2 regions of the Methylophilus sp. DMC14 genome follow, and region 2 is predicted to be linked to the other one. Evidence: predicted binding sites of a transcription regulator. Region 2 holds the regulator's gene; the other holds the start of a gene.
The links. The regulator FNR, encoded in region 2, switches genes on or off when oxygen is low (the NO sensors DNR and NnrR bind a similar motif). The targets are predictions, from matches to a motif close to TTTGATNTANATCAAA.
Positions count from the first base shown of each region.

Region 1: the regulator FNR is predicted to act here: its motif matches at 11,946-11,961, upstream of ACT53C_RS09950 (OmpW/AlkL family protein).

Region 1 is NZ_JBQUZA010000004.1:182,431-197,624, reverse strand. Features, by position in the region: gene ACT53C_RS09995 (MATE family efflux transporter) at 1-650, opposite strand, end outside; gene ACT53C_RS09990 (acyltransferase family protein) at 656-2,518, opposite strand; gene ACT53C_RS09985 (glycosyltransferase family A protein) at 2,518-3,273, opposite strand; gene ACT53C_RS09980 (hypothetical protein) at 3,270-4,208, opposite strand; gene ACT53C_RS09975 (UvrD-helicase domain-containing protein) at 4,292-6,331, opposite strand; gene ACT53C_RS09970 (GGDEF domain-containing protein) at 6,478-7,743, shown strand; gene ylqF (ribosome biogenesis GTPase YlqF) at 7,775-8,710, opposite strand; gene ACT53C_RS09960 (DUF481 domain-containing protein) at 8,873-9,955, opposite strand; gene ACT53C_RS09955 (class I SAM-dependent methyltransferase) at 10,232-11,062, shown strand; gene ACT53C_RS09950 (OmpW/AlkL family protein) at 11,182-11,883, opposite strand; gene ACT53C_RS09945 (hypothetical protein) at 12,100-12,411, opposite strand; gene ACT53C_RS09940 (cytochrome-c peroxidase) at 12,511-13,806, opposite strand; gene ACT53C_RS09935 (PEP-CTERM sorting domain-containing protein) at 13,873-14,469, opposite strand; gene ACT53C_RS09930 (metallophosphoesterase family protein) at 14,481-15,194, opposite strand, start outside.
Region 2 is NZ_JBQUZA010000007.1:155,233-170,426, reverse strand. Features, by position in the region: gene ACT53C_RS13430 (FecR family protein) at 1-762, opposite strand, end outside; gene ACT53C_RS13425 (RNA polymerase sigma factor) at 767-1,258, opposite strand; gene ACT53C_RS13420 (hypothetical protein) at 1,310-1,492, shown strand; gene metG (methionine--tRNA ligase) at 1,522-3,573, shown strand; gene ACT53C_RS13410 (heavy metal translocating P-type ATPase) at 3,760-6,048, shown strand; gene ccoS (cbb3-type cytochrome oxidase assembly protein CcoS) at 6,059-6,196, shown strand; gene ccoN (cytochrome-c oxidase, cbb3-type subunit I) at 6,338-7,774, shown strand; gene ccoO (cytochrome-c oxidase, cbb3-type subunit II) at 7,785-8,411, shown strand; gene ACT53C_RS13390 (cbb3-type cytochrome oxidase subunit 3) at 8,423-8,560, shown strand; gene ccoP (cytochrome-c oxidase, cbb3-type subunit III) at 8,591-9,487, shown strand; gene ccoG (cytochrome c oxidase accessory protein CcoG) at 9,505-10,950, shown strand; gene ACT53C_RS13375 (FixH family protein) at 11,043-11,264, shown strand; gene ACT53C_RS13370 (radical SAM protein) at 11,343-12,197, opposite strand; gene fnr (fumarate/nitrate reduction transcriptional regulator Fnr) at 12,228-12,947, opposite strand; gene hemN (oxygen-independent coproporphyrinogen III oxidase) at 13,185-14,570, shown strand; gene ACT53C_RS13355 (sulfite exporter TauE/SafE family protein) at 14,580-15,194, shown strand, end outside.

The DNA.
Region 1 (15,194 bases), on a different contig from region 2:
GCTTGCCGAATAAATAAGCCGTATTGACTGAGCAGCCATGCGCTTAATGTTATGACATTTGCAATTGCCTGTATGACCAATGCATAAACGCCGAGGTGAGAGGATAAACAAAGCCATAAGGTCGGAATGGAGACGAGAGTCGAGAGCATTCTTGCGATTGCAACATCATTAATTTTTCCTGTGCCCTCAATGATATTAATGGCTGTATTGATGAAAAAACTTAAACAATAAATCAGTACCAGTAAAAGCCAGGGCAGATAAAGCGTAGCGGATTTTTCGAGGAGGATGCCGCCTAGCACACCTAATGACAGCGCCATGAATATGGCAAGAAAAAACGCATGTACTAGAATGTTCTTAACCAGAGTCAGAAACTGATTTAACGATGATTCATGCCCGACCAACCTCTGCTTCTGAAAATAAGTGTCGCGCACATGGTGACTTATTAACTGGATGATTAATGTACTGAGACCAAACTCAAAAAAAACACTGAAACCAATCAAATTTAAAAAGGTGTAGTAGTGTCCCTGAAGTTTATCGTTTAAGTAATGGAGTACAAAGTAGATTGTGACAAAGCCACCAAGGCTATTAATGACTCTGCCTGCAAGAATCAGCAATACTGTTTTATCAATGAGATGTGTTTTGTTAAACATAGTATCTAATGATAAAGGTCACTCAGTACGCTTGGATCCAGATGGTCTAGTAAGAACTGCCCGCCAGCTTCGGAAAGGTGTGAGCTATCCAGATACAATATTTTAGAGCCATTTAAAACCGGGCATCTGTCTTCATGACACATGGCAGGCATAGGGTCGATGACTTTTAGGCCATATTTTTGAACGATAGGCGTTATTTTTTCCCGGTAGCGCTGCTCATTCTGTGTCACAAGCGTTTTGGGTAAATCACACCCCTTTAACTCGAAAGACAATCTTTCAAAACATCTTCTGGGTTCTGCACCTAAGGGCACTGAATAAACAATATATATTTGATCGATGGTTTTTGAATATGCAGCAATAGTGTTTTCAAAAGACTGCCAAAAAAAATCTGACGTAAACGTCTGGCCGTTGACCGTGATGCCATCAGTGTATAACGGCCATTGTGCAGCAATAATCAGCGTTTTAAATGTATGCCGCTGCGTGATGTACTCAAAAGTTTTTGCCGCAAAATGACGGCAGTCATGAGTACCATACCCAATCAGCGCAGGGCACATACCCATGCCCAATTGAAGGTAGTTAGATTTTTCAGAAGATTCAAATGCGTTAAGTACCGTCGTGAAGGCATTTGATTGGCTATCCCCAATGACAGTCAACTTGGTTCCGCCCTCTACATAGTGATCATCATTGCAGCGGTCTTCTTTATGAGGCTTCCCAATATATTTCTCGCATGACCTTCTGTAAGTCATGACTAACGTATTGTTTTGATTAAGTTCTGCGTTATTAAGATGAACGGTTCTTGATGTGAAGCCTTTGTTGATGATGACGAGCACAGAAACGGCTGCGGTTGCGAGCAGGAGCGTGATCAATAGCTTAAGTTTTTGGTCTTTCCTTAGCCATTTTTCATAGTAGAAAGTCGTCACAAAGGCTAGCGCCATGGATACTATTAAGAGTTTGATTCTGAACAGAGGGGTGAGTCCTCCCCAAATCAATTTGGAGTATTCTAGTAATGGCCAATGCCATAGATAAAGCGCATAGCTCATTTCGCCGACAAGGGTTAGTGGATAGAGCGAAAGGGATGTGGTCACAATGTTGGGTCTTGTTCGCACTAGCAGCAGTGCGGCGGCCAACACTGGTAATATCGTGATGAGCCCTGGGTGTGTTGACTCACTGGACATAAGAGATAATGCCAGGGCGAGTAAAGCCACTCCCAGATAACTCAGGACCGGAGTAGATTCGTTATCTTTTTGTAGCAATGCAGCGATCGCGCCTGCCAAAAACTCCCATAGTCGAAACGGCGTAAAGAAGAAAACGGCAGAAGGTGCGCGATTGACCAAGATAATATCAAGCAAAATAGATACTGTTGTGCACCCGAGCAGCAACAACAGCATGTTGTTTCGCTTGCGACATAAACTGCAAAGTAGTGCAATAAAAATATAAAACTGAAACTCTACTGCCAATGACCATAGGTGTAGTAGTGGGCGAATATTAATCGCATTATCGAAATATCCACTTTTGGAAAACTCAAAGTAGTTGGATTGTGCCAATAAAGACGCTAAGACTGAGGTGGATAAATCAACATACTCTCCTGCCAATAATACACACCCACCTATCGCCAGGGTACAGATGAGGATTAGCAGAAATGATGGAAATAGTCTTAGAAATCTGCCTTTTAGGAATGCTTTTAAAGGGAGTTCGTAATTATTTTTTGAAATAATTTGAAAAATCAGATATCCGGAAATGACAAAAAAGATATCCACCCCAATAAAGCCAGCCTTGAGATAGCTGGGGAAATAGTGGTAAATCAGAACAAAAGCAATGGATAATGCTCTCAGACCACTGATTTCTGGACGGTAATACAGCTTATTCATCAATTTCTATACAGAACGTGTTTTTTGATGAGGTTTCTTAGCTTGATGTAGGCGCGGGCGAAGAAAGCACTTTCCCATTCCTGGGGAATATGGTCTCCCCATCCAATGTGCTTGACATATCCACCAGGATGAGTCGTGATGGCGGCTCTAAATCCCAGTCGGTCATAGTAAATCGACAGGTCAATTTCTGAAGCAACGCTTTGATTTTTCTTACCAATCAGGATTGGTTTTTCTGCATAAGGGGCCAGTAGATGGTAGTCTGCCAATCGCCTTAGCCCCGGATTAAATGTAAATCCGCTCCATGCGCCGCGATACTTTCTTTGCATTAACTTGTTATCAAAACCTTCGACCGATTCGGATTGCGAGATTGGATGCGTGTTCGTATCGTCGTGAGCTCTCAACCAAACAGTAATGATCTGTTGATGACGCTCAAGGATAGCTAGCGACTCCTCAATGAAGCCTTCCTGGTAAAACTCCCAATCATCTTCGCAATGAAATACATAAGGCGTGGTAATGCTGGAATAGAGCTTATCAATCGAACGAATCTGCCCGATATTTTCTGTATTCAAAATAAACTCGTAGCTATTGGGAATGCAGGCACTAATACGTTCAGTGTCAAACCCACCGCAGCTATCATCAATAATAATGGTTTTAAAGATAGGGTACGTGTTGAATTTGTAGAAGCTTTTAAGCGTCTTTTCCAGTAAGTCCATTCGGCCACAGGATGTGATGGCTAGGGTGATCGGATGTGTCACGCGTGCTGCTCCCATGGGTAGTCAAAACCGAATTGTTCTCGAAGCGCTGTTCTTAATTTCAAGTGATCATACATGGATTTTCCTATCCCCTGATCAACCCATACGGAGTGGCCGGTTTTTCCATCTTCCCAGTGCGAGTAAAATTTAGACTTATCTTTTCCTGCAAGCGGATCTGTAAAGCTCATGCCGTCTTCAATCAACTTTGAAAACCAATAAGCGGAAGTATCTCCTCTATCATCAAAGTTACCAAAAAATATTTTATGTTTTTGCGTTATTTTTTTAGCTATACCGACTTTTAGTAAAGCGGACCATTCATTTATCCGGCATGCCCATTTGTGGTCATTTTTATCCACTTTGGTATTTGGCCATTGTTGAGAAGGGCGATATCCGGCACAAATTTTTTCAGGAGTACAGCCAACCGCTTGATAGGCACAGCGCCAGCATTGACCTAGGTCTCCGACAATTCCAGGGTTGGGGAGATTTTTAATAGCGTTGAGATAGAGTGCAATAATGTCCCCATTAAAGCTGATGTCATCATGCATGATAAACAGATATTCTTTGTCCGTATTTTCGATGGCCCATTGATAACGTAAATCCTCCCTGCCTACAAAAAAAGATTTATTTTTATAGAAGTTCCATAGCATTCTGAAAAACATATAGCGATATGTCAGATACGTCGGCTTGTAGCCTTTGACGAATGAAAGCCACCACCCCATTCTGTGATTGTTTCTTCGAACGTTTATTTTCCAGGGATGCAATGCTTTTAAAAGCGCATCGGATTTGTAAGCTTTGAGTGTTTCTGGCGGAGATTGATCATCATTGATCCAGACCGTATCTACCAAGTCTTTTGATTGTTGGTGAAGGGTGAGCAGCGAGTAAATTAGAGATTCCGGTTTTTTAAAAGACTGAATGGCAACATCGACTTTGTTTAACATGGTGAAATCCCGCCTATTGCATAGTTCCGGTCATTTTAGCTGTAATAAGACTGCTTAACGGTTTGGTGTTAGCGAGCTAGTAGCTACGATTGGATTGATGTGGTTTTAGTCGCCAGCATCGCCTTAATATTTGCCATCTTACTCTTGCCATAATCTTTACTCAGCACTTGATCCGGCCCGTTAAACGGGTTGCCAAAGTGCTTCACATCATCCTTAGGCAGTTCGCTAATAAAACGGCTAGGCTCGCAGGCTTGCATTTCCCCCGCGCGTTTGCGTTTTTTACACCAGGTGATGTTGAGTGATTTTTGGGCGCGGGTGATGCCTACATACATGAGTCGGCGTTCTTCTTCAATCTGGTCGGCGTCGATGGAGTTGGTGTGAGGCAGGATGCCTTCTTCACAGCCGATCAGAAACACATGGCCGTATTCCAGTCCTTTTGAGGCGTGCAGGGTAGAGAGTTTGACGGCATCCGGTTCGCCATCTTCGCGGCCTTCTAGCATGGTGATGAGCGAAACCAGTTGTGTCAGTTCGATGAGATTCTTACCGTCGGATTCATGGCCGAACTCGGTCGAGGCTTCGCCTTTTTTGCCTAGCCAGGCGACGAATTCTTGTACATTGCCCCAGCGCGTCTCGGCAGATCTGGCTTCTTCACCGTCGTACAGATAGCTTTCATACTGGATGGCGGTGAGTAAGTCGCTGAGCACTTCGTTAGCAGGGTCTTTGACAGCACGACCTTGCAGTGTTTGGATAAAGCGGCAGAAGGTCAGCAGGTCATCGAGCTGCTTGGCGCCGACCTCATGCTGAAAGCCACCTTCAAAGGCGGCGGCAAACAATGACATCTTGTGTGCGCTGGCGTATTCGCCCAGCCGTTCCAGCGTGGTGTTGCCTATGCCTTTTTTCGGCGTGGTGGCGGCGCGGATAAACGCAGGATCATCATCTTCGTTCATGATCAGGCGCAGGTAGCTGATGATGTCTTTGATCTCAGCCTTGTCAAAAAAGGATTGGCCCCCCGAAATTGTGTAGGGGATTTTGTGGTTACGCAGAAATTGCTCAATAATCCGCGCCTGGTGGTTGCTACGGTAGAGAATGGCGTAGTCTTTGTAAGTCGTGCGATGCTCGAATTTGTGCGCTTGCAGCTTCATCACCACGGTTTCTGCTTCGTGCTCTTCACTTTGCGTCGCCGTGACGTGGATCAGGTCGCCGGTGCCGAGTTCGCTCCACAGTTTTTTCTCAAACAGTTTGGGGTTGTTGGCAATGACGTGGTTGGCCGCGCGCAAAATCCGCACGGTAGAGCGGTAGTTTTGTTCGAGTTTGATCACCTTGAGTTTGGAAAAGTCTGTGGTCAACTGACGCAAGTTTTCCACGTCGGCACCACGCCAGCCATAAATCGCCTGGTCATCGTCGCCTACGGCGGTGAATTGTGCTCTCAGGCCGGTTAGCTGTTTAATCAGTTTGTACTGGCAAGCATTGGTATCCTGATATTCATCCACGAGCAGGTAGTGCAACTTGCGTTGCCATTTTTCCAGCATTTCACTGTGCTGATCAAAAAGCTCCACCGGCACCTTGATCAGGTCATCAAAGTCTACCGCCTGATACGCGCGCAGGGTTTGCTGATAAAGCTGGTACACCCGGGCTGCGGCATGGGTGAGCTCTTCATCGGCTTGTGATTTGGCCTGATCCGGGCTGACAAAGTCATTCTTCCAACTGGAGATTTGCCATTGTGTTTTGCGCAACAGTTGCTTGTCGGTGGTGGCTAAAATATCACTGAGGATTTTAAAGCTGTCCGAGGCGTCCAGAATGGAGAATTGCGGTTTATAGCCGAGTAGCGCCGCTTCCTGGCGCAAAATCTGCAAGCCTAGCGAGTGAAAGGTGGTGACGGTGAGTCCTTTGCCACTTTTGCCTTCCAGCAAGGGGGTTACGCGTTCCTGCATCTCACGCGCGGCCTTGTTGGTAAAAGTGATCGCCGCGATTTGATGACCCTGGTAACCCGCCTGGTTGATCAGGTAGGCAATTTTCTGGGTAATGACGCGGGTTTTACCACTGCCAGCGCCTGCCAGTACCAGCAACGGGCCGTCAAGGTAGTGAATCGCTTCACGCTGGGGAGGATTTAACAGATGCTGCATGAGCGGATTGATAAAACGTGTTCAGTACAAAGTGGAGAATAATGGGAAAACAGAGAATTATTAGCCTAGATGGACTATTCAACCCTTTCATTTATATGGGTATAGTCCTGTAACCATAGTATGATGTTTCTTCAGGTTAACTAACTTTGTCCGTCCCTGTGTTTGATCTCAATAGCGCCATTCTATCATCAATTGGACTCACCCTAACGCTGGTTCTGGTCTTGATGATTTCTGGTGCCTATCAGCAGCGCCGCCTGATCATGGATTGGGTGCGAGGCTTGCTCATTTTTGGCTGTGGACTAGCCGCCTATTTCTTTTCGCAAACCAGTCTTATCATCGGGCCACAAAGTATCTATATTGCGGCGGCGGTGACTCTGGTGGCACAAGGCTTGAGTCATTTCGTCAATGGGATACGCATGTTCAGGGGCTACCGCGTTTACCGCTATTGGACCTTGCTCGTGATTACCACCTTGCTGGCCTGCAATGCCGTGATGTTGAACATGCATATTTCCAATCGCTGGTTGCTACTGAGTAATTTGGCGGTATTGCTCTGGATATTTGCTTACGGCAGTCGCAGTTTGGTGGGACATGGAAAAGATTTTGTCGCTAATGTCTTTTGGCTGTGTTGCAGTCTGTTTGCCATGATTGGCTTGACCTTGGCCATTGTCGCAGTCAAGGTTGGCTTGGCGGATCAGGCGAGTCTCGATGATTTTGCCGACTGGAGTATCCATGCTTATCTGGTGTCCTTTTTCATGCTGGTCATCACGGTGGTGGTGAGCTTGCTGTTGTTGGTCATGCATGTCAAGGCGCAGGCCGGGTTGCAGGCGATTGCGACCCTGGATGGCCTGACTGGCGTGCTGAATCGGCGTGGCCTGCAAGAAGCCGCCAGTCGCATGCAGGCGGTTTCGCAACGCATTCAGCTCCCCATGGGCATGCTGATTGTCGACCTGGATTACTTTAAAAAGGTGAATGATGTGTATGGTCACCTGGTGGGCGATGTGGTGCTTAAGTCTTGCGCCGAGACCATACGTGCCGCCTTGCGTGGCGGCGATGTCATCGGGCGCTATGGTGGTGAGGAATTCTGTATCCTGATGCCCAACACCGGTGAGCAGGAGGCCATGGTGCTGGCAGAGCGCATCCGCCGGATTATTGAGGTGACGCCCGTGAGCATTGCCGGCGTGGAGAGCATGAGTCGTGAGACCCAGGCGATTAAATGTACGGTCAGTGTGGGGGCAGTGAGTTCAGAAACCATGGGCTATGTGATTGATGCCTTGTTTGCAGCGGCTGACCAGAATCTCTACCGTGCCAAGCAAAACGGCCGCAACCGTATTGTCAGCAATATAGAGCAATTGCTTGATAAGTCCCCAGTGAAAGGTAAACCTGCGAAACGGCATGCCAGCGTGATTGCCTAACTTCAGAGCGCTCCTGCCGTTGACGCAGACTTTACGCTTGGTCTGATTCAGAGGCGGGTACTTCTTCCTGAGTCGGACTGCTTTGTTGCTCAGCCGCTTGTGCCAGCATTTCGGCTCGGCTTTGCGGGGACTCCAAGCTGACGCGGCCAATCGCGCCACTTCGATAGTCTGTGAGCAAGGCCATGGCTGTCCGCTCCATATCCCACTCTCCATCATTGCGTTTGTAGCTTCTGCGTTTGGCAATGGCTTGCAATAAGTCGATGCCATCTATTTTAGCCACATTCAGCTTCATCACGTCCAGCTTGTAGCGTGTATTCATGAGCGCTGGGTATTGCTTCAACAACACATTGCCCAAAAACTCAGCCACATCCTCATCAATCACTGCATTGCGTCCAATCGCATGGCTGGCGGCCAGCATATACCCATCTGAGGCGTGTTCGATTTTGGGCCACATCATGCCCGGCGTATCCGTGATGTTGAGGCTGTCGCTCAGTTCGAAACGTTGCTGGCTTTTGGTCACGGCCGGTTCATCGCCGACCTTGGCTGCACGCCGGTTGAGCAGGGCATTCATCAAGGTGGATTTGCCGACGTTGGGAATCCCCATGATCATCATGCGCAAGGGCTTCAGCGGGGTGCCGCGATGCGGGGCCAGTTGACGGCATAGACCAGGGATTTTTTTTGCATCACCAGGCTTTTTGCAGGAGAGGGCAACCGCTTTGGTATTGGGCTGGCTGTTAAAGTAATTCAACCAGGCTTGCGTCACATTCGGGTCAGCCAGATCGGCTTTGTTGAGGATTTTGAGGTTAGGGCGCTGGCGGAAATTACGCATTTCCTCAATCATGGGGTTGTGGCTGGCGGCGGGTACGCGGGCGTCCAGTACTTCAATGACGACATCAATGTGCTCCAGTGTCTCTTCTGCTTTTTTGCGGGCAGAAGTCATGTGCCCCGGAAACCATTGTATCGCCATATTTTTGCTCCATGCTTAACTCAAAAAATACGGGCTCAATGTCTTTGCCGTACCCGGTTGTGTGAGGGAGCTCTATGCCGTTATCAGCTGCGCACCTCACCATCAAGCGCGTATTTTAACATTTAAGCGGCCAGCCACTAAATACGATTGTCTTTTTAGCGATTACTTCCAGCTGTAACCCAGCGTAAACAGCGCGCGCGTATCGCCTTTACGCCGTTCATCGACAGGGCGGCTGTCATAGTTATAGTCGACTTGTGTAGAGGCACTCAAGCCGAAAATAAACGGAAAACGCAAGCCAGTGGAGCTGTAAAGCAGGATTTGTGACGGCGAGTTCGGCGTGTAAGTGACTTCATGCCGGTGGAATGCTTGCACAAATGAATCAAACAGGTATTGGTTATAGTTGACCGCCCAACGCAAGGCCGCATGATTCTCGTTACTTTCCTCGTAATAATCCTGGGTGATGTATGACAGACCGCCTTCCAGTGAAAGATTGCGTTTTTCGCTTTCAAAAAACTGGTAACCCGTACCCACACTGTAGGTGCTGCGCAAGCGAATGTCGCGGAAACGGTCTTTTTCCTGAATCGTGTTCAAGTAGCCATACCATTTTTTGGTGAAAAAGTGATCGTACTGACCACGGACTCGCCCATTATTCTGAGTCTGGCGATCTTTATCTGCAGCCCAATAGTAGTAGCCCTGTACGGTATAGCGCGTATCAAAGCCGCGCAAAATCGACTCGCCATTAAACTGCATGTTGCGGTTTTTACTGTTACCGTTGTTAAAGGCACCACCCAGGCTCATGTTCCCGGTCCAGACATAGCCTTCGCCAATCAGATCCAGGGTCGGATTGATGTAATGAATTTCGCCGAGTTCAGTATCCACCAGCCGTGTATTCGTTTCCTCATCCAGAATGACCTGACCCTCAGTACTGTGTATCAAACGTCCGGTAACGATACTGCCATCTGATAGCTGCATCAGGATAGACTTTTCGGCATCAATGCTGTGGATGTCATCCCAGTTGATTTTAATCTCGTCTGCATAGCTGGTTTTAAAGGTGAGCTTGTTTGAGATTTTGACGCCTAGCGTCCCGGTGATTTTGTCCCCGTTTTTGAGCCATACCGTATCTGCTTGCGCCAGATGTGTCGTTAGCAGGAGCAGTAACAAGGCCCATTGCAACCATCGCCACGGTTGTGATGGCGCGGTGTAGGATAGATATCGGCGTGCCTGAAGCATGGATTGTTGCGGCATTGGTACTACTCCCTGATTCGATTGAACAACAGCGCTGCGTGGCAGCGGATTGAATGCAGCGGTTGCGCTGCAAAGGCGGGTGTTTTTTATAAAACTGACCACCCTGTCTCTTACATGATTGCAAAACCAGCCTGAGAGTTCCCGCTAAAATGGGACTCGAAGACTGTAGCAGACGCACTTAGGCACATGCCGTTCATCTCATGCAATTAAACTCACGTGCCGTCAAACAATTGTGCTGTTAAACTGGCGTATTAGCATTTTAAAGTAGTCCGCAACATGGTCCAAACATTATTGCCCCCCGAGGTCAGGCCTGGCCAATCCTTGCCCTTATTGCAGGCCTTACATATCCTCACCCGCGACGGTAAGCTCAATCAGGATAGCCGCCGCAAACTTAAGCAGGTCTATCATCTGGTCAATTTTATCGAACCGCTGATGCAGACGGTGATGGAAAAACAACCTTCGCCCGTCTTGGTTGATCACGGCGCCGGTAAATCTTACCTGGGCTTTATTTTGTATGACTTGTTGCTGAAACAACATCAGGCAGGCCAAGTGATTGGCATTGAGAGCCGCGGTGAATTGATTGAAAAGTCGCGTCAACTGGCGCAAGCATGTGACTTTAGCCGCATGCAGTTTGAGCATTTGACGGTGGCAGAAGCCATGCAGTCCGAGCAACTGCCAGAACAGGTTGATATTGTGACGGCCTTGCATGCCTGCAACACCGCCACCGATGATGCGATTGCGTTTGGCTTGCAAAAGCAGGCACAGTTTATGGTGTTGGTGCCTTGTTGTCAGGCGGAGGTGGCTGAAGCGCTACGGCAACATAAAGCTGAGGCCTTATCAAAAACCTTTTTAAGTGAGTTGTGGCGTCATCCTATCCATACGCGTGAGTTTGGCAGCCAGGTGACCAATGTGCTGCGCTGCCTTGCGCTGGAAGCGCATGGCTATCAGGTGACCGTGACCGAGCTGGTAGGCTGGGAGCATTCTATGAAAAATGAACTGATCATTGCCAAGTATACCGGCCAGCGTAAACGCAGCGCGCGTGAGCGCGGCTTGCAATTGCTGGAGCAGTTGCATTTGTCTGGCCTTGCGCCAAGGTTTCACTTTTAGCATTTGATTTTTAGGCTACGCTCAGTCAGGCGCAGATAAAAAAACCTCTGACACTGGGAGAGTATCAGAGGTGAATGGAGCTAATGCTTTGCCCCAGGGAAGAGACGTTATGCGCCTAACTAGAAGCGCTTGCCGAAACCCAGGCTGATCACCCATGGATCGATATCCAGGTCATCAATTTTTGTCCAGGCGTTGCCATTGAGCGGGTTTTGCATTTTTACGGTGGTATTCATCCAGATGTATTTCACATCGGCGTTCAGCATCCAGCCATCTTTGAGGTTCACATCCAGGCCCGCTTGTAACGCTGGGCCAAAGCTGTCGCGATCAATTTTAATTTTTTGACCGGCTAATGGGCCTTGGCGCAGGTCCAGACGGCGGTCCAGCATAAAGGTTGCGTTAATGCCGGCACCCACATAAGGGTCAAAGGTTTGATCTGGGTTAAAGTGCCATTGGGCGGTCAAGGTCGGGGGCAATGCATCAATGCTGCCCAATAATTGATTTGGCACGGTAGAGCCTGGCTCTTTGGTAATGCTCACATCATGCTTGGAACCCAAGGCCAGGATCAGTTCTGTCGCAATGTTTTTGGTCCAGTAGTAGCTGATGTCCAGCTCAGGAATGGTATTGCTGTCAGCCTTTAATTCTGCACCGCTAGACATCGCGCCTGCCGCAATATTTTTGTTTACATACTTGCCCAGATCGCTACTTTCGTTCGGGCTGATATTGGTGGCACGCAGACGGACGACCCAGTCGCCTTGCTCTGCCTGAGCATTGAGGGCTGGCAATAAAGCAGCCAACATTAAACTGATTGCGGTTTTTTTCATTGTGATCACTCCATTAGTGCATTGAACTTGGAGCCATTGTAGGTCTGCAAGTCATGTCAGGTATTGACGCAGGTCAACTTGAAATGATTTGGCAATCGTCGTTGGAATGGTGCAATGTTTGGCCAGGTAAACCTTAGTTACCTTGGCAGGTTTTAGAGTAGACAAAAGAACACCAGTCCACAGACTGGTGTTGGGGGAAGTGGACATTGGGTGGAATCAGTAGTCTGTACGCTGCTTCCAGGCCTCATCCAGCAATTTGGATTTTTGCTCAAAAATTGCTTTTTTTGCTTCCAGGTCTTTTTCGGTTTGGGCTTTTTCAGCCTGATATTGCTTCAGTTTTTCTTGCTCTTGCGTCAGTAGCGCTTGTTGCCGCTGGATTTTCTGCTCGATATCGCTCAATTTGCTCATGGCATCGCCCACGGCATCACGGGCACTGGCGGCCTCTGATTGTTCATTGCTGATATTTCGTGCGAAGGCAGGCTCGCTTAAGATCAACATCAAAAGAGCGGTGATGGTCAATATACGCATAAAGAACTCCATAATAAAACAGTGTAATGATTAAGAAGCGTTGAAAAGGCAGAGCATGGGCATTTCAATCGGTTCAGTCAATCTTCATAATGAAGATTATTATCTAGTAGACATTTTTAATGGAATTGGTTTAATTGGAGGCACATATCCATCATTCAATGTTTTTAAAAACGCGATAACATCTTTGATTTCACGCGGTGACAATCTCGGTAAATCACCTTTTAGCGGTTTAAAAGGAATCTCTTTATTCACATTTTGATGATATTCTTCAGGCAAGTCATTGAAGCGGATAGGTTTCCCTTGATGATCCCGGCCATACCATCTGGCGGGCTTAAGATCCCGTGTCACATAAAACTCCAATACCTCCTGCAAGCTATGAAAAATGCCGTTATGAAAGAAACGATGGCGTTTTGCGACATTCCTTAATGAAGGCGTTCTAAAAAGCCCACAATAATTCTTTCTGGTTTTCAAATCCGTTCGTAATGGACCGCACATTCCCAAATCATAAAAATTAATCTCTGCATTGGCAGGGATTTCTTTATTTCTGGGTACGCCAAGCGCTGCATATCCAAAATCACTGAATACGGGCGGATGACTTTGTGGATCTTTTTGTGAACTGGTGTGACAACTCGCACAATTGCCTTTTTTCGGATCGTTAAATAAAGCAAATCCTCTTTTCTCACTTGCTGTGAGTGTCACCTCATCGCGCATATAAGCATCGAACTTACTGTTAAATGGATAAAACTCAGTGGCCGATTGCTCAAAGCTCTCCAGTGCAATACCCATCCAATTTACAACATCATCAACATTCTCAAAGACATCTTGATTAGGTGCGCTGACAATGCGCCGGAACTCGTCTGCATAGGCACTCCGGCGTAATTTTTCTGCAATTTCAACGGCAGACTGGTTTGCCATTTCATTCTCATCCAGCAATGGAATCATGGCTTGCGCATGGCCCGTATCCACGCGCCCATCCCAGGTATGTCCCCCCGTCGGGCCTTCATCATCCTGGCCACCGGTTGCTTCTGCAACCATAAAGTGCTCAGTAAATCTTGTCACTGCATTTGTGTAAGTTAATGAAGGCGTGTTGCGGAAACCAGTTTTTTGCAGATGATCGCCACCCATTTGTACCGAGAGGGCATTTCCCGGCGCATATGCATGTGACGGTTGATGGCAGGTCGCGCAAGACATTTTGCCAGACGCCGATAAACTGGCATCAAAGAAAATTTTTCGCCCTAAGCGCTGTAAGTCAGGCGGGGCCGGATAGCTTCCATACACCAGGGGATAATAGCTATCGGAGCCGACGGGCGCAGCCAATACGCCTGATGCTGACACCTGACCAGAGGAAAAGCAAAGCCAGGCAATGATGACGAAACGAAGAAATAATTTATACATTGGTTACAAGCCATCGCTGGGTAGATCCAGCGTATTGAAGGTCGCCCGTAGGGCGACCTCAGATATTTAAAACGATTTGATTGCACTGCGGCGCCGAGCGACACCCAGTAATCCTAACCCCGTTAACAGCATCGCGTAGCTATCTGCTTCCGGTACTGCAGAAACAGTGAGGCCGAATGCTAATGGTGTTGAGGTGGTTTGATAACTCGCACCGTCAAAAAAAGCGGTATGTAACAACGGTTGAGTCACCTGTCCAGGCACAATAAAGTTAATGCCATCCTGTTGTTCTTCGATGGCAACCCAGTAGGTTCCGGCACCCACACTCCAGTTCAGGTTGGATACACCGTTCCAACCATCTGCACCAAAGGAGGCAAGAGTCGTATCCCCATCAATCAATGTCCCGACTTGGTTTCCTTTGTCAGAGTATAAAGAGATGGAAAATGTATCGCCTGCACCTGTGCCGAGATCAGCTTGCAAATAAACCTGAATACGGTCAATCGTCAGGCTCTGTGCAAAACTCACTTGGCCTGCAATATATTGCGCTGAATTGACACTCAGCAGGCTTGAGGTGTTATCAGGTGTACCTGTATCGACGACCATTGCAGCATTGGCTACCTGACTCCCGGCCAAGCCGAGGATCAAAAATAGAGTATTTAATTTCATTTAGTTGCCCCTTATTGCAACAAATTAACGGTTGCAAATTTCGCTGTTGGTCCAAAATTCGCATCAAAGCCGTAGGTATTAATGTCTACCAATCCACTCTGATGAATTTGAACGGTTGCCCAGGAGTAAGAGCGATCTGTGGCAGGACTGTAAGAGGTGGTATTTGCTGGAACATCAAATGGTGAGCCACCTGCACCGACAATGACCTGATAAGCATTGCCACCGATGGTCGATTGGGTGCCATTGGTATTGGTGACTGTAAATACTGGGCGAGACACATTGTAAGTGTGCTCATGACCACAGAAATAAGTTGCTTTGTACTGCTCAATGATGGCCCAAAATGCAGCCGCAGAAGTCGTACTTAACCCGCTAGGGCTGACTCCTGCAGCATAAACATAAGGTTTGGCCGGTTTGTGACCAAATACAAAAAAGTGACGTGCCCCACGATTTTTTGCAGCAGCCATGTCTGCTGATAACCATGCCGTCGGTGCAGTTCCATCTTTTCCGACTGGATCAGTATTGATGACGATAAAGTGAGAATCAGCGACATCAAAGCTATAAGACAATTTATTCTGGCTAGTGGCTAGGCCATCTGCCGTTCCAGGGAATTGCAAGGTAGCGTCACTGGCATCTCCTGAAAAATTCAGCTCTGAGTTGTCTACCGGAAACGGAAAACGCGACTTATCAAGAATGATGTCTGCCATATTGCTACGCCATGCATTTTC
Region 2 (15,194 bases):
GGTGCCGCTAATAAAGCGGAAGTAGTCCTGGGCACTCACTTGTGGGCGAGCTTGCAGGCCGTGCTGGTTGATTTCAGCGACCTGGTTATTTTGCAGGATGAGGCCTTGCTGATCTTGCTTGTTGAGCACTTGTACCTTGCCGTGATCGACGCTGACACGTTCAAGCTGTTTGAGTTTGTTGACGGCAAAGCGTGTGCCCAGCACGGTGACTTTCAGGCGCTGGGTTTCTACTACAAAGGGTCGGTCTCGGTCTGGTTGCACTTCAAACACGGCTTCACCTTGCAGCAGGTCAATGTGGCGCTGGTTGCGGTAGTACTTGATCTCAATACGCGAGTTGGCATTGAGTGTGACACGGCTGCCGTCGTCCAGCGTTTGTGTGCTGAGTTGGGCGGTGGTGGTTTGCGCGGCGAGTTGTAGCGTGGGCGTGCTTTGCCAAACCTGATATTGGTGCAAGCCTGCCCAGCCTATGCACAGCGCCGCGACCACGCTGGCCACCGTGCCAGCCAGTTTCTGCCGCGATTTTTTGCGCTCGCTCTGTTTGAAGAAAGCATCAGCCTGTTTGGCCTGCGCCAGAGATTGCAGCTCGGTGACCGAGTCTATGCCTTGCCAGGCTTCGCTGATGCTACGGTATTCTTGTTGATGCAATGGGCTTTGCATGAGCCAGGCTTCAAACTGGCTGCGTTCCGGCGCGTCTGGTGCCGCTTCTTGCATGCGGATAAACCAGCGGGCAGCTGTCTCAGCGATTTTTTGATGGGCCGACATGCGCTTATTTGAGAAACTGCTCGCGCGCCGCACGCAGGTCTAGCAAGGCGCGGATCAGGTGGCGTTCGACCATGTTGAGGCTAATGTTGAGTTGCGTTGCAATGTCTTTTTGCGCATGGCCTTCAATGCGGTACATGACAAACACCTGGCGGCATTTGGGCGGTAGGTCCTGAATGATTTGGGTGACGAGTTCCAGCCGTTGTTTGATGTCTGCCAGATGTTCGACGGAAATCGTGACGGGTTCTTCCAAGTCTGCCTGTTGCTGATACTCGGCAAAATAACGCTCTTTACGGTAATGCTCAAGCAGCAGATTTTGTACGATGGTACGCAGATAGGCATGCGGTTCTTGCCCGCGGTTGGGGCTGGTGGTCAGGGCAAAGCGCAGAAAGCCATCATGCAAAATATCCTTGGCATGATGCTGGCATTGCGTTTTACGGCGGATGCCGGGTAGCAACGTGCTATATGCCCAATGAAGATTAATGCCATGCCATAACATGCGAATTTGCCAGTAAGGTGAACTTGTTTGGCATCAGGCAAGGATTGTACCGTGCAGCCAGCATGGGCTAACTTGTTGTTTATCATGATTTTTATAAATTCAAGCTGTGACTTTGGTTGTGAGTATATGGTTGATATCAACCATATTGGTTTAAATGAGCCAGGGGTTGATCGCGCGTTTGCTCACAAACATTATCTGCCGCTGGCATCGCTGAAATGCCGCATGGTTTGCTAAAATAGTCGTTTTATTTTGATCTGGCTGACATGACACGCAAACTTCTGGTGACCTCCGCCTTGCCTTATGCCAATGGCAGTATCCATCTGGGCCATTTGGTTGAATACATTCAAACCGATATCTGGGTGCGTTTTCACAAGATGCAGGGGCATACCGTGCATTATGTTTGCGCGGATGATACGCATGGCACGCCGATTATGTTGCGTGCTGAAAAAGAGGGCATTACCCCTGAGGCGTTGATTGAGAAAGTCCACGCTGAGCACAGCCAGGATTTTGCCGAATTTTTGGTGCAGTTTGATAACTACTATTCCACCAACTCGCAAGAAAACCGCGAACTGGCCTCTGGCATTTACAAGGCGCTCAAGGCCAACGGCAAAATCGCCAGCAAAACCATAGAGCAATATTTTGACCCGGTGAAAAGTATGTTTTTGCCGGATCGCTTTATCAAAGGCGAGTGCCCCAAGTGCCACGCCAAAGACCAGTATGGCGATAACTGTGAAGTGTGCGGTGCGACCTACAGCCCGACAGATTTGCTAAATCCCTATTCTGCCGTTTCTGGTGCGACGCCAGTACGTAAAGAGACCGAACACTATTTCTTCAAGCTCAGTGAATGTGCTGACTTTTTGCGTGACTGGACACGGTCTGGCACGCTGCAAGCCGAAGCTGCCAACAAGATGAGCGAGTGGGTAGGCGAGGCGGGCGAGAACAAGCTCTCCGATTGGGATATTTCGCGCGATGCGCCTTATTTTGGCTTTGAAATCCCGGATGCGCCAGGCAAGTATTTTTATGTCTGGCTGGATGCGCCAATTGGCTACATGGCCAGCTTCAAAAATCTGTGTGCCAAAGCTGGTTTGGACTTTGATGAGTACTGGAAAAAGGATTCTTCGACCGAGCTGTATCACTTTATCGGCAAGGATATCCTGTATTTTCATGCCTTGTTCTGGCCAGCCACGCTGGAATATTCCGGTCACCGCACGCCTACGCAGGTGTTTGCGCATGGTTTTTTGACTGTGAACGGCGAAAAAATGTCCAAGTCGCGCGGCACGTTTATCACGGCGCGTAGCTACTTGGAACATGTCAAAAATCCTGAATACTTGCGCTACTACTATGCCGCTAAACTGAATGGCAGTATGGAAGATGTCGATCTCAACCTGGAAGATTTTGTTGCCCGGGTGAATAGTGATCTGGTGGGTAAATATATCAATATCGCCAGCCGCACGGCCGGCTTTATCGCCAAAAAATTCGATCACCAAGTGATTGCAGCGCAGCACGCTGTGATTGACGAGATGCGCGCCGCCGCGCCTGTGATTGCCGAAGCCTATGCCGCGCGTGATTTTGCGCGTGCTTTGCGTGAAATCATGAAGCTGACCGATGCCGCGAATGGCTATGTCGCCGAAGCGGCGCCGTGGGTGGTGGCTAAAGACGAAAGCAAGGCGGCTGAGCTGCATATCATTTGCAGTAATGCGCTGGAAATGTTCCGTCTGTTGACCATTTATCTGAAGCCGGTGTTACCAAATATCGCTAGTGCGGTGGAGGCTTTCTTGAACGTGCCAGCCTTGCAGTGGTCACATGTGAACCAAGGTCTGGCTGCGCAAACAATCCAGGCATATAGTCATATGGTGACGCGTTTGGAGGCCAAGCAAATCGAGGCCATGGTCGAAGCCAATAAAGAAAGCCTGCAAGCGGCAGCACCTGCCAAAGCTGAAGTAAAGGTAGAAGCGAAAGCCGAAGCCAAGGCGGCAGAAGAGGGTGCGTATATCTCGATTGATGACTTTGGCAAGGTGGATTTACGGATTGCCAAAATTGTCAGCGCCGAGCACGTAGAGGGTGCAGAGAAGTTACTTAAGCTGCAACTCGATATTGGCGAAGAGAAGCCGCGTCAAGTGTTTGCCGGTATCAAGTCCGCTTATGACCCAGCGACGCTGGTGGGGCGGCTGACTGTGATGGTGGCTAATCTGGCGCCACGCAAAATGAAGTTTGGCATGAGTGAGGGCATGGTGCTGGCCGCCAGTGATGAGCGGGGCGGACCTTATATCCTCTCACCTGACAGTGGTGCGCAAGCGGGGATGCGTGTGAAATAATGGTTGCATGCGCATCAGGCGGTTTTCTTGGGCTGTCATGGACGCGATGTTTGCGCCAAATCAACAAAGAGAAGATCGTTTGCTGCTTTAATGACAGCTTGAAAAGTTCGCTAACACATTGATTTATATTATATTCAATCATATAATATAAAGTTATAGATTGTTTCACGGATGCTCCATCACCCAATGGCAACCCCTTTAGCAGTGAGCAGTGCAAATCCCTGGCAGGGGCTGGATGTCCAGTCCGAGTGGGAGCGGTTTAGTCAGCGTGATGCTTCTGCCAACGAGGTGTGGACCTCGCATGTCTGGGTTGATAGCATGCATTGTGCCGCCTGCAGTGGTCGCATTGAGCAGACATTGAAACAAATGCGTGGTGTGCTGGCTGTGCATGCCAGTGCCGCTTCCAAGCGCGTCCGTGTGGTATGGGATGCGCATCAAACCTCCCCCTCGCAATGGTTTGCCGGTCTTAACGAGATTGGCTACCCAGCGCTTCCGCTTAACGAATACAACGCCATCAGCGACAGAACCGTGCAGCAGCGCAAGATGCTGTGGCGCCTGGTGGTCGCCGTCTTCTGCATGATGCAGGTCATGATGTATGCCTATCCCACTTATTGGACAGGCAGTAATGACATGGCGCCTGACATGGTGCAGTTGATGAAGTGGGCATCATGGGTGCTGACACTGCCCGTGATGCTGTTTTCTGCGACGCCGTTTCTCTCCCAGGCCTGGAACAGTCTCAAAAAACGCCAGTTAGGCATGGATGTGCCGGTGTCACTGGGCATACTGGCTGCCTTTATCATGAGTACGCTGGCCACGTTTGTACCGGGTGGCTGGTGGGGCGATGTGGTCTATTACGATTCTCTGACCATGTTTGTCAGCTTTTTGCTGGTTGGCCGCTGGCTGGATGTGAAGCTGCGCAACCGCACGGCAGGCGCGCTGGAAAACATGATGCGTCGCTTGCCACATGCGGTGCTCAAAAAGAATGAAACGGGCGAATGGGTGCAAATCGCCGCCAGCAACATCAATGTGGGCGATGTCTTATATGTGCGCCCTGGTGAAGTGTTTGCCGCCGACGGCAAGGTGCTGGTAGGCAATACCAGTGCCGATGAATCCATGCTGACAGGTGAGTCGGACCCAGTGTTGAAACCTGCCGGCGCAACTGTGATTGCCGGTTCGGGTAACCTGACTTCGGCGATTGAAATGCAGGTGGAGCAGGTGGGTGAGGGTACACAGTATCATGCGCTGGTGAACCTGATGGCCTCTGCTTCAACCGAGAAACCTGGCATCGCCTTGCTGGCTGATAAAGTGGCGCAACCCTTCTTGTGGGGTGTGCTGCTGGCCGCGCTGTATGCCCTGGTTTTCTGGTGGACCACCGATCCGGCCAAAGCGATTATGTCAGCAGTGGCGGTGCTGGTAGTGACTTGCCCTTGTGCCTTGTCGCTGGCAACGCCTGCGGCCATGCTGGCCAGTGCGGGCACGTTTGCCAAAGGCGGGGTGCTGATCCGCCGTCTGCAGGCGATTCAGGCCCTCAGCGAAATTGACACCATTGTATTTGATAAAACCGGAACCTTGACCGAGAGCTTGCAAGAGGTCAGCGCGGTCGAAATGGCCGCCGGGCAAGACCATCATTGGCTGCTGGATGTGATTGCCAGCATGAGCCGTGATTCCCTGCATCCGGTGGCGCAGGCCTTGCATGGATTTGCCACCCGGCAAGACGCGAGTGACCAGCTGGAGATGCAGGACTGGCAAGAAATTGTGGGGGGTGGCATGTCTGCGACCTTGATCACACAGTCTGGTGATTCCATGCCATTAAAATTGGGCAATGCTGAGTTTTGCGGGATCACGGTCAAGCCGGAACACGAGGCGTTGCGAGTAGTCTATTTGGCTAGCAATGGCCAAATGTTGGCAACATTGGCGTTGTCGGAGCAAGTGAAGCCACACGCCAAGGCGGCTGTTTCACAATTAATTGCATCCGGGCTTGATATTCAACTGTTATCTGGTGATAGAATAGCGGCCGTTAAAAACCTTGCATCACAACTGGGTATCCAGCGAGCAGCAGGGTTACAAAAAGCAGAAGATAAGCTGCAGCATGTCAAGCAGCTGCAACAACAGGGGCGGAAAGTGTTGATGGTAGGTGATGGTTTGAATGACGGCCCTGTCATTGCAGCAGCGCATACTTCTATTGCAATGGGTTCCGGCGTCCCTTTGACGCAGGCACAGGCCGATATGGTAGTGTTGGGCAATGATATCGGCGTGCTGGTTTCGCTCATTTCACACTGCAAAAAAACCATCCTCATCGTAAAACAGAATTTGTTGTGGGCGGCGTTGTATAACGCGGCCGGGGTGCCTTTGGCGATTATGGGGCTGTTGCCTGCCTGGTTAGCCGGGTTGGGGATGGCGGCCAGTTCGTTGCTGGTACTGTTAAATGCATTGCGATTGACCGACTGGGATAAGTCGGCCTGGCAGAAAGGTTAGGCATCGCTCAATGGAAATTGCATACTTACTGATCCCACTGGCAGTGCTGCTGGTGTTTGTGATTTTGGGTGGCTTATGGTGGGCCATTCAAACCGGGCAATTTGAAGACTTGGAGGAAGAGGGGTCCAGAATTCTCGAGCAGGATTAGGAATTCTCAAGCAGGATCGGGGATTCTTAAGCAGTATTGATGTGAGTCAAATCAAATTTGTGACATCTCTGAGAATATCAGGGTGAACAACTAGAAGTTTTTTTAGTGTTGGGTGTTTGTTTTAATCATTGGGAGAAATCCATGCAAAATGCAACCGTGAAGGCTGCGACCTACAACGATAGTGTAGTCCGCCAGTTCGCAATCATGGCAGTGGTTTGGGGTGTTGTGGGTACACTGATGGGCGTGATTATTGCGTCCCAGCTGGTGTGGCCAGAGCTGAACCTGGGCCTGCCGTTTACCTCTTTTGGCCGCTTGAGACCACTGCATACCAACGCAGTGATTTTTGCGTTTGGTGGCTGTGCGCTGTTCGCGACTTCATACTATGTCGTGCAACGTACCTGCCAGACACGTCTGTTCAGCGACAAATTGAGTAGTTTTACTTTCTGGGGCTGGCAAGCGGTGATTGTGTCCGCTGCGATTTCCCTGCCACTGGGTTATACCCAAGGTAAGGAATACGGCGAACTGGAATGGCCAATCGACATCCTGATTGCAGTGGTTTGGATTGCTTACGCGGTCAACTTCTTCGGTACCATCGGTATCCGTAAAGTGAAGCATATCTATGTGGCTAACTGGTTCTACGGTGCATTTATTCTGGCGGTGGCTTTGTTGCACATCGTTGAAAGTGCTGCGATTCCAGCAGGCTACATGAAGTCTTACTCTGCTTACGCTGGCGTACAAGATGCGATGGTGCAGTGGTGGTATGGTCACAACGCGGTTGGTTTCTTCCTGACAGCGGGCTTTCTGGGCATGATGTACTACTTTGTGCCTAAACAAGCTGAGCGTCCTGTCTACTCTTACAGCTTGTCTATCGTGCACTTCTGGGCACTGATCTTCACTTACATGTGGGCGGGTCCTCACCACCTGCATTACACTGCCTTGCCTGACTGGACACAATCCTTGGGTATGGTGTTGTCCCTGATCCTGTTTGCACCAAGCTGGGGTGGCATGATCAACGGTATCATGACCTTGTCTGGCGCATGGCACAAACTGCGCACAGACCCAATCTTGCGCTTCCTGATTGTTTCCCTGTCTTTCTACGGTATGAGTACCTTTGAAGGTCCGATGATGGCGATCAAGACTGTGAACGCCTTGTCTCACTACACTGACTGGACCGTGGGTCACGTGCACTCTGGTGCGCTGGGCTGGGTTGGTTTCGTGTCTATCGGTTCCCTGTACTTCCTGATTCCACGTTTGTTTGGTCAAAAACAAATGTACAGCGTGAAAGCGATTGAAGTGCACTTCTGGATGGCAACCATCGGCGTAGTGCTGTACATCGCTGCATTGTGGATTTCTGGCGTGATGGAAGGCTTGATGTGGCGTGCCATGAACGCTGACGGCACATTGGCGTACACCTTCGTTGAAAGTGTGAAAGCCAAGTTCCCATACTACTTCACACGTGCATTGGGTGGTTTCCTGTACATGAGCGGTTTGATCATCATGTTGTGGAATACATATAAAACAGCAACTAACGGCAAAGCAGTCACTGTAGAAGTGCCCGCTGTGGTTGCTCACGCTTAAGGAATTCACTATGGCTACGCATCAAAACAATAGTGGCAATTTTCACGAAAAGATTGAAACCAGCAACTTCCTGCTGATCGTGCTGACCTTCATCACGATCTCCTTTGGTGGTCTGGTCGAAATCGTGCCTTTGTTCTTCCAGAAGTCCACAACAGAGCCTATCCGTGGTCTGGAGCCTTACACCGCGTTGCAACTGGCTGGCCGTGACATTTATCTGCGTGAAGGTTGCTACAACTGCCACTCACAGATGATTCGTCCTTTCCACGCTGAAACGCTGCGTTATGGCCATTACTCAGTTGCTGGTGAGTACGTTTATGATCACCCGTTCCAGTGGGGCAGTAAGCGTACGGGTCCTGACCTGCACCGTATTGGTGGTAAGTACAGTGATGACTGGCACCGTGTGCACCTGCACAACCCGCGTGATGTCGTACCTGAGTCCATCATGCCAGCCTACCCATGGCTGGAAGAAAACCTGGTTGACGACAAAACCATTGGTGACCATATGGCTGCGCTGCGTAAAGTTGGCGTGCCTTACACCGACGCGCAGATCAAGGCTGCAGGGGATGAAATCAAAGGCAAAACCGAGCAGGATGCACTGGTGTCTTACCTGCAAGTGTTGGGTACACACCTGAAATAAGGAGACGCGCCATGGATATCAACATACTACGCATATTTTTTACAGTACTGAGTTTCGTCCTGTTTGTGGCAATTTTGATTTGGGCATGGCGCAATCGCAACTCCGCGCAATTCAAGGACGCGCAAAATCTGCCGTTCGACCAAGACTAAATACTGCGCGGAAAGGTTAAGGAAAACATCATGAATGATTTTGTAAATGGTTTTTGGCCGATCTGGATTTCGACCATTACCTTGGGCGGGATTGCTTTCTGTGTCGGTTTGCTGATTTTCGCAAGCCGCGTCAAAGTGCCTTTGGATAGCGATAACACCAATGGTCACGAATGGGATGGCATCAAGGAGATGAACAATCCGCTGCCAATGTGGTGGGTAGGCTTGTTTATCATTACCGTAATTTTTGGCCTGACCTATTTGTACCTGTTTCCAGGTCTGGGCACTTACAACGGCAAGTTCGGCTGGTCGGAAGTTAAGCAGTACGAAGCTGAAGTGGCAAAGAACAATGCCAAGATCGCTCCGCTGTATGCCAAATATGCAGCCATGCCGGTAGAAGAAGTAGCCAAGATTCCTGAGGCGCGTGACATTGGCAAGCGTATTTTCCTAAACAACTGTGCTGCTTGTCATGGTTCAGATGCCAAAGGGAGCCGTGGCTTTCCTAACCTGACCGACAATGACTGGTTGTATGGTGGTTCACCTGACACCATCAAGCTGACCATCACCAACGGCCGTAACGGCATCATGCCGCCGATGGCGGCCGCTGTTGGTAGTGAAGAAGATGTGAAAAACGTCGCCAACTACGTATTGAGCTTGTCTGGCAGTATTCATGACTCTGGTCGTGCCAATGCCGGTAAAGACAAGTTTGTGGTCTGTGCTGCTTGCCATGGTCCAGAAGGCAAAGGCAACCAGGCGATTGGTGCGCCTAACCTGACAGACAACATCTGGTTGCATGGTCAAGGCGAAGCCGCGATCATCAAGCGTATTCATGAAGGTAAAAACAACGTGATGCCAGCCTGGAAAGAAAAATTCAGCCCAGAGCAAATTCATCTGCTGACTGCTTATGTTTGGGGTCTTTCCAACAAATAGGCGAATGCAGATAACCCATGAGCGATATTAAACAAAACGCTGTGAACAAAACCACCATCCCTGAACAGGAGGTGGTTTTGTCACTTTATAAATCCGCAGATAAGATCTATGCCCGTAGCGTCTCCGGGATGTTCAACAACTGGCGCTGGGTCATGGTGTGGGCCACGCAACTGTTTTTCTATGGTGTACCCTGGCTGCAATGGGATGGTCGTCAGGCCATGCTGTTCGACCTGGATGCCAAGCGCTTTTATATCTTCGGCCTGATCTTTCATCCACAGGATCTGATCTATTTGTCGTTTCTGCTGATTGTGTCTGCGCTGTCGCTGTTTCTGTTTACGGCCATTGCCGGTCGCTTGTGGTGTGGCTACACCTGTCCGCAAACGGTGTATACCGAGATTTTCATGTGGATGGAAAATAAAATCGAGGGGGATCGTATCGCACGTATGCGCCTCGATGACAGCAAATGGAATCTGAACAAGATTACGCGCAAATCGCTCAAGCAGTTTGCCTGGATCGCCTTTGGCTTGTGGACAGGTGTGACCTTTGTGGGTTACTTCTCCTCCATTCGCGAGCTGGTACCCAATATTGTGAACTGGCAATTGGGTGGCTGGGAAACATTCTGGATTTGCTTTTACGGCTTTGCCACTTATGGCAATGCAGGCTATATGCGTGAGCAAGTCTGCAAATATATGTGCCCTTATGCCCGCTTTCAGAGTGCCATGTTTGACGATGACACCATGATCGTGACCTATGACGAGGCGCGTGGTGAACCGCGCGGCGCACGCTCTAAAAAAGTCGCCGAGAATGCCAATGGTCTGGGCAGTTGTATCGATTGCAGTATCTGTGTGCAAGTCTGTCCGACCGGGATTGATATCCGTAAAGGCTTGCAATACGAGTGTATTGGTTGCGGTGCCTGTATTGATGCTTGCGACGATGTGATGGACAAAATGGGCTATGCCAAGGGCTTGATCAAGTACTCCACGCAAAACGGCATCACCAACCGCTGGAACCGTCAGCAAATGCTGCAGCGCTTGCTGCGCCCGCGCGTGATTATTTACACCGCGATTTTGTTGGCACTCACCGTTGGCATGGTGGTCAGCCTCTACTTCAAGCCTGATTTCAGGCTGGATGTGTTACGTGACCGTGCAGTCATGTCTCGCTACACAGATGATGGCATGATTGAAAACGTGTATAACCTCAAGCTTGAAAATGATACTGAAGCCGTCCATGACTATGCATTGAAGGTCACGGGGCTTGAAGGCTTGGTGGTGCACTTTGCTGACGAGAATAGCCAGGACTTCAAAGGCTTGCGGCCGTTTGAGACACGCAATGTGGTGATTGAGCTGGAGTTGCCTGATGGTGTCACCAGAGCTGGTTCGCATAAAATCTTTTTCGAAATGACGGATTTACAAACCAGCGAAGCGGTCAAAGAAAAGTCGGTCTTTATTGTGCCGAGCAACTAATGGAGCAGACATTGTCACAACACCAAGCACAGCAGAAACCGGCCGCTAAAGCGGTTGACCAGAAAAAGTGGTATCACAACCCTTATGTCTGGATGATTATAGGCGGCCCTTCTGCCGTGATTGTGGCTTCATTCATCACCTTGTATCTGGCGATTACGCATCCTGACCCAGCGATTGATGATTACTACCGCAAGGGCATAGAAATCAACAAGACGCTGGATGCGCAAGCGCAAGACGGCCAGACAGATGCCATGGCGCCCGCCATCCAGGCGCGTAACCATGCGCAGACCGGCCTGAAACCGGCTGAACAGTAACCGTCTGCCTGTCTCTCAGCGCTGACGCGCATCTAATCCCTGATTCAGGCGCGAGCATTGCGGGTAAGGGATCAGCGTTTAGGCAAATAGGCGCACGTTAAAACCCTGCGTGCGCAAAGCCTCAGCATACTGCTGTAACAGCAGTATGTCTGATGCTTGAATGCTGGCCAGCGTGTCTTGCTGGCTAGGTCTGGCGATGCCATACAACAAAACGCCTTCAATGTTCTCTTTAAGTGGTAGCAACGCCTGCACATAGCCGGCTAATGCGGGGGTGGTGACCAGTTGATCCGTGATGCATCGCTGCATCACAGCGGTTTGTACCCAGGTCCGGCAAGCCATGCTGCAAGCCGCCAACCGTTGCAGATGCAGGCTAAGTGGCAAACGCGCATCATTCACTGCCAGCATTTCCGCATCGTTGCCTGCATCGAGCTTAAACCAGACTTCCCCCCCCATCTGTTGCAGTACCTTTAAGGCTTGCTGTGTCGTGGCCAGATGCATTTGGCTGCCATTGGTAATGAGCCTGACCCGTGCCGGACGGTCTGTTTGCGCGCTCTGGCTCAGCAATCGTTCAACCAGTGCCAAGGCTTCAGGAAATTGCGGCGAGGTGGTCGGTTCACCGTCTCCGGCAAAGGCAATATCCTGCACATCTTCCGACAATACACGCTTTGCTGCGTGTAAGTGCTGTCTTAGCCAGTGCAGGCAGGCGCTTAATTCTTGTTGCAGGTGGTCCAAGTCAATGACCGGGGAGGGGCCGCGATGCAGCCCAGGCACCTGGCAATAAATGCAATGCCAGTTACAGCATTGATTCGGGTGCAGGTTGATGCCGATGGAAAGGCCCTGCGCGCGGCGGGACCACACTGGATAAACATATTGCCAGGCTTGTTGCGCGGCCATGCGCTGTAAGGCCTCAACTAGAGACGAAGGCAGTGGCATCCCTCAGCGCTTACAGACGTCAGCAACCGCCTAGCAGGTGCTGGCGTTGAAGATGGTTTTAAGCTTTTCGTGGTCCAGAATACGGATATTCTTTTGCTTGACCTCGATAATGCCTTCATCACTAAATTTGGAGAAAGTACGGCTCACTGTTTCCAGTTTCATGCCCAGGTAGCTGCCTATCTCTTCACGCGTCATGCGTAAAATCAATTCGCTTTTGGAATAGCCACGTGCATGCAGGCGTTGCAGCAAGTTGAGCAGAAACGCCGCCAGGCGTTCTTCGGCGCGCATATTAGCCAACAACATCATGACGCCGTTTTCGCGCACGATCTCGCGGCTCATAATTTTGTGCACATGGCGTTGCAAGACAGGAATCTCACGCGACAGGTCTTCGACATGATTGAAGGGCATCACACAGACTTCGGCGTCTTCGAGGGCAATAGCGTTACAGTTGTGCTTGTCACTGACAATGCCATCCAAGCCCATGATTTCACCGGCCATCTGAAAGCCGGTGACTTGTTCACGGCCATCTTCCGAGACGACGCAGGTCTTGAAAAAACCAGTGCGGATCGCATAAAGCGTGGTGAAGGCATCGCCACTGCTATACAAGTGACCACCTTGCTTGATCTTTTTACGGGTGGCAACCATGCCATCCAGTTTAGTCATTTCATCTGTGCTCAAGCCTACCGGCAGGCACAGTTCACGCAAGTTACAATTGGAGCAGGCAACCTTGAAACTGGATTCTGCTTGCATGGAGGGCGTCCTTGACTGACGTTGAACATGCGGCAAATTATACGCCTCTTCGGTTGCGATTTCATTGAACATGGTGTGACCTCTTCCTTTTGTATTTAGGCGCATTATGCAGCAGGCGACGCAAGCTGCATTTGACGTGTGTCAAAAAGCCCTGCATTGGTTTATGGCACAGTAGCGCCAGATGAACCCGTAAAGTCCAGTTTCGGGATACTGATAGGAAAGAATTTGCCAGAAACCATGAACTCCCCGTTGCTGATTACTCAAGAGCATATTGAGCGCTATGACGTCTCCGGGCCTCGTTATACCTCTTATCCTACAGCAGACCGCTTTGTTGAGGCGTTTGACGCCGCTGCTTATCTCAAGGCGGCCGAGCAGCGCAATATCAGCAACTGGACGCAGCCGCTCTCGTTGTATGTGCATATCCCGTTTTGTGCCTCGCTGTGTTTTTATTGCGCATGCAACAAGATAGTCACCAAGCGTTATGAGCAAGGCGCGGTTTACCTCAACTACCTGCAACGCGAGCTTGATTTGCACTTGGACAAGTTTGCCAAAAAGCAAACCGTCAACCAGTTGCATCTGGGCGGGGGCACGCCGACGTTTCTCAATGATGCCGAGTTGACGCAACTCATGCAGATGTTCAAGCAGGCGTTTGCCTTTGCCAAAGACGGTGAATACTCGATTGAAATTGATCCACGTACCGTCAATCAGCAACGCTTGCAACACTTGCGCGAGCTGGGCTTTAACCGCCTGAGTTTTGGCGTGCAAGACTTTGATGCCGAGGTACAGCAGGCCGTGCACCGGGTGCAGTCTTATGCGCAGGTTGAAAGCCTGATGCAACATGCGCGCGACCTGGGGTTTGCGTCTATCAATACCGACTTGATTTACGGCTTGCCCAAACAAACCCCGGCGACCTTCCGCCAGACCATCGCCCAGATTATTCAATTGCGGCCAGACCGTATCGCGCTGTATGGCTACGCGCACTTGCCGTCACGTTTCAAGCCGCAACGCCGGATTTTGCAAGCGGACTTGCCACATGCCGTAGATAAAATCCAAATGCTGTCAGAAGCGATTCAGCAGCTGATGCTGGCAGGCTATGTCTTTATCGGCATGGATCATTTTGCCTTGCCTGACGACCCGCTGGCGATTGCCAAACAGCAGGGCAGGTTGCACCGCAACTTTCAGGGTTACAGCACCATGGCTGATCAGGATATTCTGGCTTTGGGTGTCTCCGCGATTGGCAAGATCGGTGCTACCTACAGCCAGAATGCCAAAACCCTCGAAGAGTATTACGACTTTCTTGACCAAGGCCAGTTACCTATCGTGCGAGGGCTGGCATTAAGCCGCGATGACCTGATCCGCCGTGCCGTGATCATGGCGGTCATGTGCCATGGTGAACTGAGTTACGAATCCATTGAGTTGTCTTACATGGTCAATTTCAAGCAATATTTTCAGGCAGAAATTGCGCAATTGGCCGAGAAAGAGAAACAAGGCCTGGTCGTACTCGAAGACGATGGCCTCAAAGTCACCGAAATGGGCTGGTATTTTGTGCGCGCCATTGCCATGGTGTTTGACCGTTATTTGCAGCACGATGCCAACCGTGCAAGGTTTTCCAAAATCCTTTAAACTGCTGGCATGTTAGCCAGTTTACTCTTGACTGCTTTTGTCATGGGGCTGGCAGGCGGCCCGCACTGTGTGCTGATGTGTGGCGCTGCTTGCGGCGCCATGCAAACGCCGCCGAATCTTTCTAGTCCCCTGCGTTCCATCCCTCTGCGTGTCGTACAGACCATCCCCTGGAGTTTTTACCTGGGCCGTATGCTGGGCTATGGCTTGCTCGGCGCGATTGCTGCCGAAACCTTGCGCGGTTTGGCCTGGTTATCCAATCAGAGCCATCTGTTTCAACCATTTTGGACGTTCTCGCATACGCTGATCTTCGCCTGGGGCGTGTTGCTGCTTATCCTCGGCCGACAGCCACAATGGGCGGTGCAGCGGGCGCAATTGGTCTGGGCATGGATCAAGCAACATACCGCGCATGCCAGGTCGGGCTATTTTGTGACCGGCATCGTCTGGGCCTTGCTACCTTGCGGCTTGCTGTACTCGGCGGTGATGCTGGCCTCCCTCCAGTCGCAATGGCTGCAAGGCGCATTGGTCATGATTGCTTTCGCGACCGGTTCCGCCACCATCCTCGCTTTGGCCCCCTTTTTCTGGCGCGCGGGCCAGCAAAGCCTGCCGCACTGGTTCAGTGAAGCG